Regions from separate parts of the Mesorhizobium sp. FG116 genome, predicted to be linked through region 1. Evidence: predicted binding sites of a transcription regulator. Region 1 holds the regulator's gene; the other holds the start of a gene.
The links. Region 1 encodes PhoB, which activates phosphate uptake and scavenging genes when phosphate is short. Its sites were predicted from a motif close to TGTCATNNANCTGTCAT; they were not measured.
Positions count from the first base shown of each region.

Region 2: a site for PhoB is predicted at 1,922-1,938, ahead of ACODTY_RS10085 (PhoX family protein). Genes of this name have one in related genera too.

Region 1 covers NZ_JBMDKS010000009.1:41,026-48,276, forward strand. Annotated here, with positions in the region: gene pstC (phosphate ABC transporter permease subunit PstC) at 1-1,421, shown strand, start outside; gene pstA (phosphate ABC transporter permease PstA) at 1,418-2,734, shown strand; gene pstB (phosphate ABC transporter ATP-binding protein PstB) at 2,749-3,573, shown strand; gene phoU (phosphate signaling complex protein PhoU) at 3,615-4,316, shown strand; gene phoB (phosphate regulon transcriptional regulator PhoB) at 4,342-5,031, shown strand; gene ACODTY_RS09485 (ROK family transcriptional regulator) at 5,060-6,307, opposite strand; gene xylF (D-xylose ABC transporter substrate-binding protein) at 6,544-7,251, shown strand, end outside.
Region 2 covers NZ_JBMDKS010000010.1:10,013-17,263, reverse strand. Annotated here, with positions in the region: gene ACODTY_RS10105 (SulP family inorganic anion transporter) at 1-305, opposite strand, end outside; gene ACODTY_RS10100 (helix-turn-helix domain-containing protein) at 418-666, opposite strand; gene ACODTY_RS10095 (phosphatase PAP2 family protein) at 759-1,457, opposite strand; gene ACODTY_RS10090 (hypothetical protein) at 1,477-1,815, opposite strand; gene ACODTY_RS10085 (PhoX family protein) at 2,002-4,005, shown strand; gene ACODTY_RS10080 (ABC transporter permease) at 4,060-4,821, opposite strand; gene ACODTY_RS10075 (ABC transporter ATP-binding protein) at 4,818-5,741, opposite strand; gene ACODTY_RS10070 (PepSY domain-containing protein) at 5,916-6,179, shown strand; gene ACODTY_RS10065 (cytochrome ubiquinol oxidase subunit I) at 6,285-7,251, shown strand, end outside.

The DNA.
Region 1 (7,251 bases):
CCGCGTTTGTCGTCGGCAGGCAGCGCGCGGTGGCGCAGAACGACGGTAGGGTGAAGCCGCATTCCCGTGCGCACTACCACGGCTGGTGGGCGTTCCTGCTGGCTGTCCTGCCTGCCGTGCTCATGCTTCTGGCGTGGGACGTCGGTTCGTCCGCCTATCTTGGCCGACAGGTCCATGCGGCACTGCCTGCACAGGCCGAGGACGGCTCGCCGGTCAACAAACAGATCTCGGCAGGGCTGGTGAACAGCCTGGCAAGGGGGCTTCGCCGCCTCGATGCCGATACGCAGGCAGCGTTGCCCGCAAGCTTTGCCGAATTGCAGCCCTTGCTTGCCCAAAAGGGCGTCGCGCTGGCGACCGATACCAAGGACTACATGATCCCGATTGCGAAAGAGGCGAATGCCTCGCAGGATCGGCTCGGCCTGATCGGCGGGGTGCTTGCAATCGTGATTGCCGCAGCAGGCGCGCTTTACGCGGTCGGCGGCGTCAAGCCGCGAGGCCGTGCCCGCAACAATGTCGAAAAGCTGATGCTGTGGGGGCTGCTTGGCGCCTCGACCATCGCCATCCTGACCACCATCGGCATCGTCTTGTCGATGCTGTTCCAGACCATCCAGTTCTTCGGTTCGGTGTCGCCGATGAACTTCTTCTTCGGCACCGTGTGGGATCCGCGTTTTGCCGCTGCCGGCTCTGGCGGCAGCGAAGGCCAGTTCGGCCTCATCCCGCTGCTTGCCGGCACGCTCTACATCGCCCTGGTGGCGCTTCTGGTGGCTGTGCCGGTCGGGCTGATGTCGGCCGTCTACATGGCCGAATACGCATCCTCAAAGGTCCGCTCGGTGGTGAAGCCGGCGCTTGAACTGCTCGCCGGCATCCCGACCATCGTCTACGGCATCTTCGCGCTGGTGACGCTCGGGCCGTGGCTGCGCGACCTCAGCGCGGCGCTGACCGGCGGCGCGCCGTTCATCCAGGGCCAGAGCATTTTCGTTGCCGGCCTCGTCATGGGCATCATGCTGATCCCGGTCGTGTCGTCGCTATCCGACGACATCATCACCGCCGTGCCGCGCGCGCTGCGTGACGGTTCGCTCGGGCTTGGCGCGACGCGCTCCGAAACCATCAAGCGCGTGGTACTGCCGGCCGCTTTGCCGGGCATTGTCGGCGCGGTGCTTTTGACCGCCTCGCGCGCCATCGGCGAAACCATGATCGTGGTTCTGGCCGCGGGCGTCGCCGCCAACCTGACGCTCAATCCATTCGAGGCGATGACCACGATTACCGTCAAGATCGTCAACCAGTTGACCGGCGACCTCGAGTTCAACTCGCCGCAGACGCTGGTCGCCTTTGCGCTCGGCATCACGCTGTTCGGGCTGACGCTGATCATGAACATCGTGGCGCTCGCCATCGTGCGGAAATACCGGGAGCAATACGAATGACCGACGTTTCCTTCGATACGATGCCGGTGGCGACAGCGCCCGCGCGGCGCGACATCGGGCTGAAAGCGCGCTACCGCGCCGAGCGCCGGTTCCGCATCTACGGCGTTCTGGCGATTTCGGTTGGCCTGATCTTCCTCGCGATCATGCTGGCTTCGATTGTGCAGAAGGGCCACACCGCGTTCTGGCAGACGACAGTGACCTTGCCGATCAGCTTCGACGAAAAGGTCATCGATCCGCAGGGCGAGCGCGCCACCGATCCGAACGTGCTGATCAAGGCGAACTATCCGAAGCTTGCCGAGAATGCGCTGGTTGCCAAGCTTGGCATCAATCCGGACGACAAGGCTGCGGTGCGCAAGCTTAAGGGCTTCCTTTCCGACGGCGCGCGGGTGCAGTTGCGCGACATCGTGGCCGCCGATCCTTCGGTGATCGGCACCACGCGCGACGTTGAGGTGCTTGCCTCGGCCAACCTGGACTCCGCCTTCAAGGGCCAGATCGACCTCAGCGTCGACCAGGCGCGGCGCAAGGTCTCGGACCAGCAGGTCGCGTGGATGAACCAACTCAAGGCCGAAGGCGTCATGGCCGAACATTTCAACACCGGCCTGTTTGCCTTCGGGGCTTCCAGCAGGCCGGAAACGTCCGGCATGGGCGTTGCCATCATCGGCTCGTTCTACATGATGGCGATCGTGCTTCTGCTGGCGCTGCCGATTGGCGTTGCCGCGTCGATCTACCTCGAAGAATTCGCCAAGAAGAACCGCTTCACCGACCTGATCGAGGTCAACATCAACAACCTGGCGGCCGTGCCGTCGATCGTGTTCGGCCTGCTCGGCCTTGCGGTGTTCGTGAACTTCCTCGGCATGCCGCGCTCGGCTTCCATCGTCGGCGGCCTGGTGCTGACGCTGATGACGCTGCCGACAATCATCATTGCGACGCGCGCGGCGCTTGCCGCCGTACCGCCTTCGATCCGTGCCGCGGCTCTCGGCCTCGGCGCTTCGCGCATGCAGATGGTGTTCCACCACATCCTGCCGCTGGCCGCACCCGGCATCCTGACCGGCACCATCATCGGGCTGGCGCGCGCGCTAGGTGAAACCGCACCGCTGCTCCTGATCGGCATGGTGGCCTTCGTGGCCGACTATCCGGCGACGCCATTCGACCCGGCGACGGCGCTGCCGGTGCAGATCTACATGTGGGCGAACGAAGCCGAACGCGCCTTCGTCGAGCGCATGTCGGGCGCAATCATCATCCTTCTCATTTTCCTGATGGCCATGAACATCACGGCAATCGTGCTGCGCCGGCGTTTCGAGCGGCGCTGGTAGCAAAGGGGCGAACAATGAATATCATGACCGAAAAAACCCTTGAAAGCGCGGTGGACGCCAAGATGAGCAGCCAATCCAACGAAGCGATCAAGATGCGCGGCGACAAGGTCGGCGTGTTCTACGGCGACAAGCAGGCGCTGTTCGACGTCGATCTTCTGGTGCGGCAGAACCAGGTGACGGCGCTTATCGGGCCGTCTGGTTGCGGCAAATCCACCTTCCTGCGTTGCCTCAACCGCATGAACGACACCATCGACAGCGCCCGCGTGGTCGGCAAGATCACGCTCGACGGCGAGGATGTCTACGACAAGGCGATCGACGTGGTGGAATTGCGCGCCCGCGTCGGCATGGTGTTCCAGAAGCCAAATCCGTTCCCGAAATCGATCTACGAAAACGTGGCCTATGGCCCGCGCATCCACGGCCTTGCCCGCAACAAGACCGATCTCGACGGCATCGTCGAAACGAGCCTGAAGCGCGCCGGCCTGTTCAACGAGGTCAAGGACCGCCTGCATGAGCCGGGCACCGGGCTTTCCGGCGGTCAGCAGCAGCGCCTGTGCATCGCGCGCGCCATTGCGGTGTCGCCCGAAGTGATCCTGATGGACGAGCCTTGCTCGGCGCTCGACCCGATCGCCACCGCGAGGGTGGAAGAACTGATCGACGAACTGCGCCAGAACTACACCATCGTCATCGTGACCCACTCCATGCAGCAGGCGGCGCGCGTGTCGCAGCGCACGGCGATGTTCCATCTCGGCTATCTGGTCGAGGAGGGCGCGACCGAGAAGATGTTCACCAACCCCGACGACAAGCGCACGCAGGACTATATCACCGGCCGCTTCGGCTGAGCCGTTATCTGCGAAACGCCAAGAGATTTGAGGACAGCATCATGGGTGAGCACACCGTTGCGTCATTTGACGAAGACCTCAACGAGGTCAGCAGACTGGTTCGCGACATGGGCGATCTTGCCGGCTCGATGGTGAGCGGGGCGACGCGCGCGCTGCTCACCTCCGACAATGCGCTGGCCCAGCGCGTTGTCTCCGAGGACGCGGTGATGGACACGCGCCAGCGCGAACTGGACGACCGCGCGATCACGCTGATCGCCAAGCGCCAGCCGATGGCGCAGGACCTGCGCGCGGTGGTCGGCGCCATCCGTATGGCAGGCGACCTGGAAAGGATCGGAGATCTGGCCAAGAACATCGCCAAGCGCGTCAGCGCGGTCGGGCAATCGGCCGCGCCGCGCGAACTCGCCCATTCCATCGAGACCATGGCAGGACTTGTGCTTGACCAGGTGCAGGGCGTCATCGAGCGCCACGCGGCCCGCGACGCCGCAGGGCTGGTGAAGCTGCGCGACGAGGACGAACGCATCGATGTCAAGTATACGTCGGTGTTTCGCGAACTTCTCACCTACATGATGGAGGACCCGCGCAACATCACGCCCTGCACGCATCTGTTGTTTTGCGCCAAGAACCTTGAGCGCATCGGCGATCATGTGACCAATATCGCGGAAAACGCCTACTATGTGCTGACCGGCGAGCAGTTGCCGGTGCATCGTCCTAAGCAGGACGAGACGGCAATGTCCGCCGCCTGACGCGCAAGACGGGAAGACGAACAAGATGATTGCACCGCGCATCATGGTGGTCGAAGACGAGGAGCCGCTGGGCGTCCTGCTTCGCTACAATCTGGAATCGGAAGGCTATCAGGTCGAAGTGATCCCGCGCGGCGACGAAGCCGAGATCAGGCTTCAGGAGAATGTGCCCGACCTTCTGGTGCTCGACTGGATGGTGCCTGCGGTTTCCGGTATCGAATTGTGCCGCCGCCTGCGCATGCGCCCGGAGACCGAGCGCTTGCCGATCATCATGCTGACGGCGCGCGGTGAGGAGAGCGACCGCGTGCGCGGGCTTTCCACGGGTGCCGACGACTATCTGGTCAAGCCGTTCTCGACGCCCGAATTCATGGCGCGGGTGAAGGCGCTGTTGCGGCGGGCCAAGCCCGAAGTGCTGTCCTCCGTTCTGAAGGTCGGCGACATCGTGCTCGACCGCGAGTCGCACCGAGTCTACCGCAAGAAAAGCGAGATCAAGCTTGGGCCGACCGAGTTCCGCCTGCTCGAATTCATGATGCGTCATCCGGGGCGGGTGTTCTCGCGCGGGCAGTTGCTCGACAATGTCTGGGGCGAGACCATCTATATCGACGAGCGCACCGTGGACGTGCATGTCGGGCGGCTGCGCAAGGCGGTCAACAACGGCCGCATGCCGGACGTCATCAGGACCATTCGCGGCTCCGGCTACGCGATACAGGAAGAGTAGGGCAGTTAAAGGAAAGTCGGCCGAGCGCTCACGCCATTTCGTGCCCGGCGGCGAGTTCCATCTGGGCCGGGTTGCCGGCGGCGAAAATCTCGTTATCGACGAAGGTCAGCGCGCGCATGGCGCAGCCGCCGCGTAGCAGCGCAAGCTCGTCCGGTTCGGTGTCGAAGGATATCGAGGTCGAGTGGTGGCCGCCCGCCGTGCGGGCGATGGCTTCGCGCAGCGCCGGTTCGATGAGGTCGAAGGCCGCAGCACTTGCCCCGACCATTGCGACCGGGGCCGGATCAATCAGCGCAAACAGGCTGCCGAGGCCGAAGCCGAGTGCCTCGCCGGCCTTGCGATAGGCTTCCCGTTCCGGCCCGTCATGATCCCTAGCCGCGTCCGCCAAGGCGCGCATGTCGGCCTCGCCGATGTCGTCCACCGGTTCGGCGTTCTCGTCCATGCGCCGCGCATTGCGCCAGATGGCGTAGTTGCCGGCATAGGCTTCGATGCAGCCGCGCCGCCCGCAACGGCAAAGCGCGCCGTCCGGACGGTGGATCATGTGGCCGAACTCGCCGCCGGACGAATGCGTGCCGGTAAAGAGTTCGCCCTTCAGCACCAGCCCCATGCCGATGCCGTGCGACAACAGGATGGCGATGAAGTCGTTGCGGTAGCGTTCCGGGTCGCGCCAGCGCAGCGCCACCGCCATCATGTTGCAGTCATTCTCGACCGTGACGGGCACGGAGAACTCGCGTTCCAGTATGTCGGCAAAGGCGATGTCGGTGTGCGGCGTGATCGGCGACCAGAGCATGGCGCGGGCGGGCGCATCGGTGATGCCCTGTATGGCCAAAACGATGCGCAGGACGCGACGGCCGTCGCGCCTTGGATCGTCGAGCTTGCGCCGGACGATTGCCACGCATTCGCTGATGAGCTGTTCGCGCGGCATGGCGCGGGTGTCGAGCCGATGCTGTTCTTCGGCGACGATTTCGCCGGCATAGTCAAGCAAGGTGGCGGCGAGGAAATTGAGCGACAGAACGACCGTCATCACCACGGCAGCCTTCGGCTCAAGCGTCAGCGCCACTTGCGGCCGGCCACGCTTGAGGGCAAGCTGTTCGTGGCGGGCCTCGGCCAGAATGCCTTCGGCAATCAGGTCGGACGAGATGGCCGATATGGTGGAGTGGCTGAGGCCGGTGACCGCGGCGATTTCGGTGCGCGAGGTCTGGCCATTGCGCCGCACGGCCGAGATGACCATGGCGCGGTTGCGCCGTCGCAAATCGTCGTGGCGGATTCCAACCGTCATGTCGCGTTGTCCTCCCTCCGGCCGCGCGCCGTGCATAACAGCACAGTGATAGTGTCAGAAGCTCCAAGGGATGTCATTATTTAATTCGAGTTCCGAAAAAAATCATTTGCGGCTGCGGAATCCCAGTTGACAGAGATGCGGTGTTGCGGCACACTTTTTTCGAGGCTCGAAAAAAAGAGCTTCCGCACCAGCATCGGGTCAGATTAGTCGCGCCTGTGTGGCGCAGGGAGGAAATCATGAGGAAATTTACGGCCGCCATCCTGGCGGGTGCCGCTATGTCGCTGACGCTTGTCGCGACCGCCGAGGCAAAGGACAAGGTCATCGGCGTCTCCTGGTCGAACTTCCAGGAAGAGCGTTGGAAGACCGACGAGGCTGCCATGAAGGCGGCAATCGAGGCTGCCGGCGACAAGTACATCTCCGCCGACGCGCAGTCGTCCGCGGCCAAGCAGCTTACCGACGTCGAAAGCCTGATCAGCCAGGGCGCCAATGCGCTGATCATTCTGGCGCAGGACGCTTCGGCCATCGGCCCGGCAGTGCAGAAGGCGCTGGACGAGAGCATTCCGGTCGTCGGCTATGACCGCCTGATCGAGAACAAGGACGTCTTCTACCTCACCTTCGACAACAAGGAAGTCGGCCGCATGCAGGCCCGCGAAGTGTTCAAGGTGAAGCCGGAAGGCAACTACGTCTTCATCAAGGGCTCGGGTGCCGATCCGAACGCCGACTTCCTGTTCGCAGGTTCGATGGAAGTGCTCAAGGAAGCCATCGACAGCGGCAAGATCAAGAATGTCGGCGAGGCCTATACCGATGGCTGGCTGCCGGCCAACGCCCAGAAGAACATGGAGCAGTTCCTGACCGCCAACGACAACAAGGTCGATGCGGTTGTGGCGGCCAATGACGGCACCGCCGGCGGCGTTGTCGCAGCTCTGACGGCGCAGGGTCTTGCA
Region 2 (7,251 bases), on a different contig from region 1:
TCGACTGTCGCGGCCACCAGCACGATGAAGGCGCCTGCAGGCCCGCCGATCTGGAAGCGGCTGCCCCCCAGAAGCGAAACGAGAAAGCCGCCGACGATGGCGGTGAACAGGCCCTTTTCCGGCCCGACGCCGGACGCGATGGCAATCGCCATCGACAGCGGCAGCGCCACGATGGCAACCGTCAGGCCGGCAATGGCATCCGCCTTGAACTGGGCAAGGTGGTAGCCTTCGCGCAGCACCGTCACCAGCTTGGGCGTGTAAAGTTCGGAAAAGCTCGCGGCCTTGTGCCGGCTCGTCTGGTCCATCGGTCTGCCTTCAAACCTGAAAGACAGCGGCGTCGGCATTTTTCAAGAAACGTCGGCGGCCGCTGTCGCGGCTTTGCGCAGACCCAAACCGGAAGGTTGGGATTGAAAAGGCCTAACGGCTCTTGAGGCGTACGCCCCGGCCGCCGCGCTCGCTGGCCTGGTTCTCGCCGATCAGTTCTACCCCGGCCTCGTCGAGCGCCTGGATGACCTTCATCAGCGTGTCCACCACGCCGCGCACCACGCCTTCGCTGGCTTCCATCCTCTGGATGGTTGGCAGCGAAACCCCGGCCCGTTCGGCGAGCGTCTTCTGGTCGATCCCGGCCAGTGCCCGCGCCGCGCGCATCTGCGCTGCTGTGATCACCGGTCAGACCTCCCGTCTAAGTCTGCAATATACATATATGATACAGTCATAGTGATGTGTCAAACATAAGTATGAATATGTGAAACATATGTCTATTCGTCAGTCTCGGGCTCGCCGCGCCGCTGCAACAGACGCGCCGCCAACCACCACAGCATGGCCCAGGCAAAGCCTGCACACCAGCCTGCCAGCACGTCGGACGGCCAATGCACGCCGAGATAGATGCGCGAGACGCCGACCAGAAGCGTGATGACCACGGCCAGCGACAGCACATAGATTTTCGTGGTTCGCCCATGCACCACGCGGCTTACAAGCGCTCCGAGCGTCAGGAAAACCAGCGCCGAGATCATGGCGTGGCCGCTCGGAAAAGACAGCGAGGTTTCCTGCGCCAGATGCGTGACCAGTTCGGGGCGTGGCCGGTCGATGCCCGCTTTGAGCAGGCTTGAAAGCATCTGCCCGCTGGCAATCGAGGCGATCACGAACAGTGCGGTCGCGGGCCGCTTGATCAGGAAAAGGTAGATCGCTGCGGCCGCCGTGATCAGGGTCAGCACGCTGGCGCTGCCGAGCGCCGTGATGTCGCGCATTGCGCCTTGCAGCCATGCCGGACCTATCGGCATGTCGGGGTGCCCGGCAACGCGGAAGTAAAGCAGGATTTCGCTGTCCAGCGAATGGGGAGAGGCGTCGCGCGCCACCTCCATCAGTTCGAGGAAACCCCACATCCCGCCGGCGATGATGATGCCGGCGAGCAGCATCGGAAATTCCACCCGTTTGAGAACTGCTGCGATCCCGTTCATGCTGCCGCTTCCATGCCTGTCATCGGCCCTGGAAATAGGGCCCGAGCGTGATCAGCGCCACTGCCACGATTGCCAGCACGATGCCTGCCGCCTGTAGCGAGGTCACGCGCTCGCTGAAGAAGGCCAGTGCCACGAGATTGACCGCGACAAGCTGGATCACCGCCGACAGCGAAAACGAGATCGACATGCCGAACTCCTTGATCAGCTTCAGCATGATCAGGTTGCCGAGCGAATAGAGGATGAGCGTCAAGACGAGCTTGCCGAGGCTTGGCCCCAGCGCCCAGTATTTCGCAACCGTAGCCGCCAGCAGGAATATCGCGGTCGAAAGACCGAGCAGGAACATTCCCAATGCACTCATGGCTCGCTTCCCCAAAAATGGCGCTTCAAGGCGTTGTTTCTGAACCGCATGGCGCGGTCAAGTCGTCGGCCCTTGGCTTGTGGGGACAGCCGATTTTTGCTTCGCTGGTCATGAAACTGTGATCCGCCGCCGTTACCCGTCTGCCACTGCAATGTTCCAGCCAATTTGAAAGCCAGAGGACAAGCCATGACCGAACAGACGGCGCACGAGGCGCAATTCCGCACCAGCCTGCTTGAGGAAAATGACGGGCCGGGCACCAATCCCACCGACAACCGCACCATGGGCGAGATCATTGCCGCCCGCTTCTCCCGCCGCGGCTTCCTGAAGGGCTCTCTCGCGGTTTCCGCGATTGCCGCAACGGTCAGCCCGCTGGCGCTCATGACCGCTGAAAAGGCGCGGGCCGCCGGTACGTCGGCCTTCACCTTCGATGAGGTTGAGGCGGGCATCGACGACAAGCACCATGTCGCCGCCGGCTACGATGCCGACGTTTTGCTGCGTTGGGGCGATCCGCTGTTTGCCGATGCGCCCGAGTTCGATCCTGTGAAGCAGAACGCCGAGGCCCAGGCAAAGCAATTCGGCTACAACAACGACTATGTCGGCTTCATCCCGCTAGAAGGCTCGTCCGAGCATGGCCTCCTCGTCGTCAACCACGAATACACCACCGCACATCTGATGTTCCCCGGCCTCGTCACCGTTGGCGAGAAGGAAGGCAAGAAAGTGCTGGAGCAGGCTGCTCTCAGCAAGGAGCAGGTCGATATCGAGATGGCCGCGCACGGCGGCACCATCGTCGAGATCAAAAAGGACGGCGGCAAATGGCAGGTCGTGCGTGACGGCAAGTTGAACCGCCGCATCACCGCCAATACCGAGATGCAGCTTTCCGGTCCCGTCGCCGGCCATGATCGCGTCAAGACCAATGCCGATCCGTCCGGCCTGAAGGTGTTCGGCACCATCAACAACTGCGCCGGCGGCGTCACCCCTTGGGGCACCTATGTCATGGCCGAGGAAAACATCCACGGCTATTTCTCCGGCGAACTGCCGGCCGACCACAAGGAAGCCGGCAACTACGAGCGTCTCGGCATTCCGGAAGGCTCTTACGAATGGGCTGCCCACTACGAGCGTTTTGATCTTGCCAAGGAGCCGAACGAGGCCAACCGCTTCGGCTGGATCGTGGAGGTGGACGTCAACGACCCGACCTCCGCGCCGAAGAAGCGCACCGCGCTTGGCCGCTTCAAGCACGAAGGCGCTGAATCGATCGTCGCCAAGGATGGCCGCGTCGTCTTCTATCTCGGCGACGACGAGCGCTTCGACTACGTCTACAAGTTCGTCACCGCCGGCAAGTTCAATCCGGACGACCGCGCCGCCAATATGGACCTGCTCGACGAAGGCACGCTCTATACGGCCAAGTTCGCCGAGGACGGCTCGGTCGAATGGCTTGCGCTCACCTTCAACGAGGGTCCGCTGACGGCGGAAAACGGCTTCGAGTCACAAGCCGACGTGCTGATCGAGACCCGCCGCGCCGCCGATTTGCTCGGCGCCACCAAGATGGATCGCCCCGAGGACATTCAGCCGAACGGCGTCACCGGCAAGGTCTATGTCATGCTGACCAACAACACCAAGCGCAAGGACGATCAGGTCGACGCCGCCAATCCGCGCGCCAAGAATGCCTTCGGCCACATCATCGAGATCATCGAGGACGGCGGCGATTTCACCGCCACCAAGGGCAAGTGGGAAGTGCTCTTGAAATGCGGCGATCCGTCCGTTGCCGAAGTCGGCGCGTCCTTCTCGACCGCCACCACCGCCAATGGCTGGTTCGGCATGCCGGACAATTGCGCCGTCGATTCAGCCGGTCGCCTGTGGGTTTCCACCGACGGCAACAACGCCAAGGATACCGGCCGCACCGACGGCCTGTGGGCGGTGGATACAGAGGGCGATGCGCGCGCCACCTCGAAGCTGTTCTTCCGCGTGCCTGTCGGGGCGGAAATGTGCGGCCCGCTGTTCACGCCCAACGACGAAACCGCCTTTGTCGCCGTCCAGCATCCGGGCGATGGCGGCGAGGAGTGGGAGGGCTTTGGCCGCCCCTCCTACTACGAGGACCCTTCGACCCGCTGGCCGGACTTCAAGCCGGACATGCCGGTCCGTCCGGGCGTCGTTGTCATAACGAAACAGGGCGGCGGCAAGATCGCTGTCTGACCGGAACTTGAGGGCAGGGGCGGGCTTCGGCTCGCCCCAAAGCTTCGGTCGGAACTACGTCCTCAACCTGTAGCCCGTATTGAATATCCAGCCCACCACCGCGATGCAGGCAAACAGGAAGGCGAGCGTCATGCCGAGGCTGACGCCGAGCGACACGTCCGCAGTGCCGAAGAAGCTCCAGCGGAACCCGCTGATCAGGTAGACCACCGGATTGAACAGCGTGATCGTGCGCCAGATGCCCGGCAACATGTCGATCGAATAGAACGATCCACCAAGGAACGTCAGCGGCGTCACGATCAAAAGCGGCACAAGCTGCAACTGCTCGAAACTCTGCGCCCAGATGCCGATGATGAATCCGAACAGCGAAAACGTCACTGCCGTCAGCACGAGGAAGCACAGCATCCAGAAAGGATGCTCGATGTGCAGCGGCACGAACAGCGAAGCGGTTGCGAGAATAATGAGCCCGATCGCCACCGACTTGGTCGCCGCCGCGCCCACATAGGCGATGACGATTTCCAGATAGGACACCGGCGCCGACAAAAGCTCGAAAATCGTCCCGACGAATTTCGGGAAATAGATGCCGAACGAGGCGTTCGAAATCGACTGGGTCAGCAGCGACAGCATGATCAGTCCCGGCACGATGAACGCGCCGTAGCTCACGCCGCCGATCTCCGAGATGCGCGAGCCGATCGCCGCTCCGAACACCACGAAATAAAGCGACGTCGAAATCACCGGCGAGACGACGCTCTGCAAAAGCGTGCGCATGGTGCGGGCCATCTCGACCCGGTAGATGGCCCAGATCGCGTGGCGGTTCATGAGTGCCTCACCAAATTGACGAAGATTTCCTCGAGCGAGCTGTTTTCCGTATCGAGATCGCGGAACTGGATGCCTGCCGCCTCGAGGTCGCGCAGCAACGAGGCGACGCCCGGCCGTTCGCTCTGGTTGTCATAGGTATAGGTCAGCGATCCGCCATCCTTGCCTAGCTCAAGTGCATATTTCGAAAGCGCTGCCGGTATCGCGTCCAGCTTCTGGCGCAATTCCAGCCTCATCACCTTGCGGCCGAGCTTGCGCATCAACTCGGTCTTGTCCTCGACCAGGACGATCTCGCCGTGATTGATGACGCCGACCCGGTCGGCCATCTCCTCGGCTTCCTCGATGTAGTGCGTGGTCAAGATGATGGTGACGCCGCTTTCGCGCAGCCGCCGCACCATCGCCCACATGTCCTGCCGAAGCTCGACGTCGACGCCCGCCGTCGGCTCGTCGAGGAACAGGATCTGCGGCTCATGCGCCAGCGCCTTGCCGATCATCACGCGCCGCTTCATGCCGCCCGAAAGCGTCGTCACCTTGGCGTCGCGCTTGTCCCATAAAGACAGGTCCTTCAGTATCTGGTCGACCAGTTCGGGATTTGGCGGCTTGCCGAACAGGCCGCGGCTGAAGTTGAGCGTCGCCCGCACGGTCTCGAAGGCTTCCACCGTCAATTCCTGCGGCACCAGCCCGATCAGCGAGCGCGCCGCGCGGTAGTCCGTGCCTATGTCGTGGCCGTCCACCGTAACCGTGCCGTCTGAGCGGTTGACGATGCCGCACACGATCGAGATCAGCGTTGTCTTGCCCGCGCCGTTGGGGCCGAGCAGGGCGAAGATTTCGCCGCGCCTGATGTCGAGGTTGACTTCCTTCAGCGCCGTGAAGCCGGAAGCATAGGTTTTCGAGACGCCTGAAATCGAAATGATTGGCTGCATGGGAATGGCTTTGGATTGGAATGGATTTCTTTATCTGGCGCCTGAATGTCGGTGCGCGACGGATAAAGTCAACGCCACTCCTGACATCTCACGCCATTTCTTTTCGGCGGAACCGATTGGCACGCAGCGAGTTACATCTTGTTTGGTCGTCTCAACCGTTATCAGGGGGCTTTCATGCTGAAGACCGTGTCCATTGCCACTGCCGCCGTCGCGTTCTCGTTTCTCGCCGGCGCAGCCTATGCGCAGGATCCCGATCGCGCCCCGCCTGCTGATTCAAAGAAGCTCTCCGAGATTGTTGCCAAGGTCGAACAGCGTGATGGCTTCCGTTACATCGACGATATCGAATGGGACGATGGAGCCTACGAGGTCACGTACTACACCACCGACAAGGCCAAGGTGGAAATCAGGTTCGATCCCGTGACCGGCGATCCCAAGTAACGGGAACGGCTGCGACCTTCCGCCTCGCGTGACGCCGCGCCGCTTTGACGTCGCCATGGTGAGCGCCTAACTTCTGCGTGGGAGAGCAGCCGGAGCCTTTTGCCAATGGACCCGCTCATTCTGTCGCGTATCCAGTTCGGAGCGAATATTTCGTTCCACATCCTGTTTCCCACCATCACCATTGCGCTCGGCTGGGTGCTCCTCTTCTTCAAGCTGCGCTACAACGCCACCGGCGACACCGCCTGGATGCGCGCCTACTTCACCTGGGTAAAGGTGTTTGCGCTCTCCTTCGCGCTCGGCGTCGTCACCGGCGTCACCATGAGCTTCCAGTTCGGCACCAACTGGCCGGGCTATATGGAAACGGTCGGCAACATCGCAGGCCCCTTGCTCGCCTACGAGATTCTCACCGCCTTTTTCCTGGAGGCTGCCTTCCTCGGCATCATGCTGTTCGGCTTTCGCCGCGTGCCGAACCGCATCCACACACTTGCCACGGTCCTCGTCGCCGGCGGCACCACCGTCTCGGCCTTCTGGATCATCGCGCTGAATTCCTGGATGCAGACACCGACGGGCTTCGAGATGCGCGATGGCGTCGCGCACGCCGTCGACTGGTGGGCAATCGTCTTCAATCCCTCGATGCCGTATCGGCTGACCCATATGCTGATTGCTTCGGGCCTCACGGTATCGTTCCTCATCGCCGGCTTCTCGGCGCTGCGCTATCTCGCCGGCGACCGTTCCGATTCCATGTGGAAGGCGCTTCGCACCGGCGTTTTTCTGGCCGCCGTTCTCATCCCCGTTCAGATATTCGTCGGCGACCAGCACGGCCTCAACACGCTGGAGCACCAGCCGGCCAAGGTCGCCGCGATGGAGGCGAATTGGCATGCCGGGCCGAACATTCCGCTAGTGCTGTTTGCAATCCCGGATGAGAAGGCGAAGGAAAATCGCTTCGAGATCACGGTACCCAACGGTGCCAGCCTCATCCTCACGCACAGCATGGACGGCGTGGTCCCCGGCCTCGATCAGTTCGAGGGCAATCATCCGCCGGTCTTTCCCGTCTTCTGGGGCTTTCGAATCA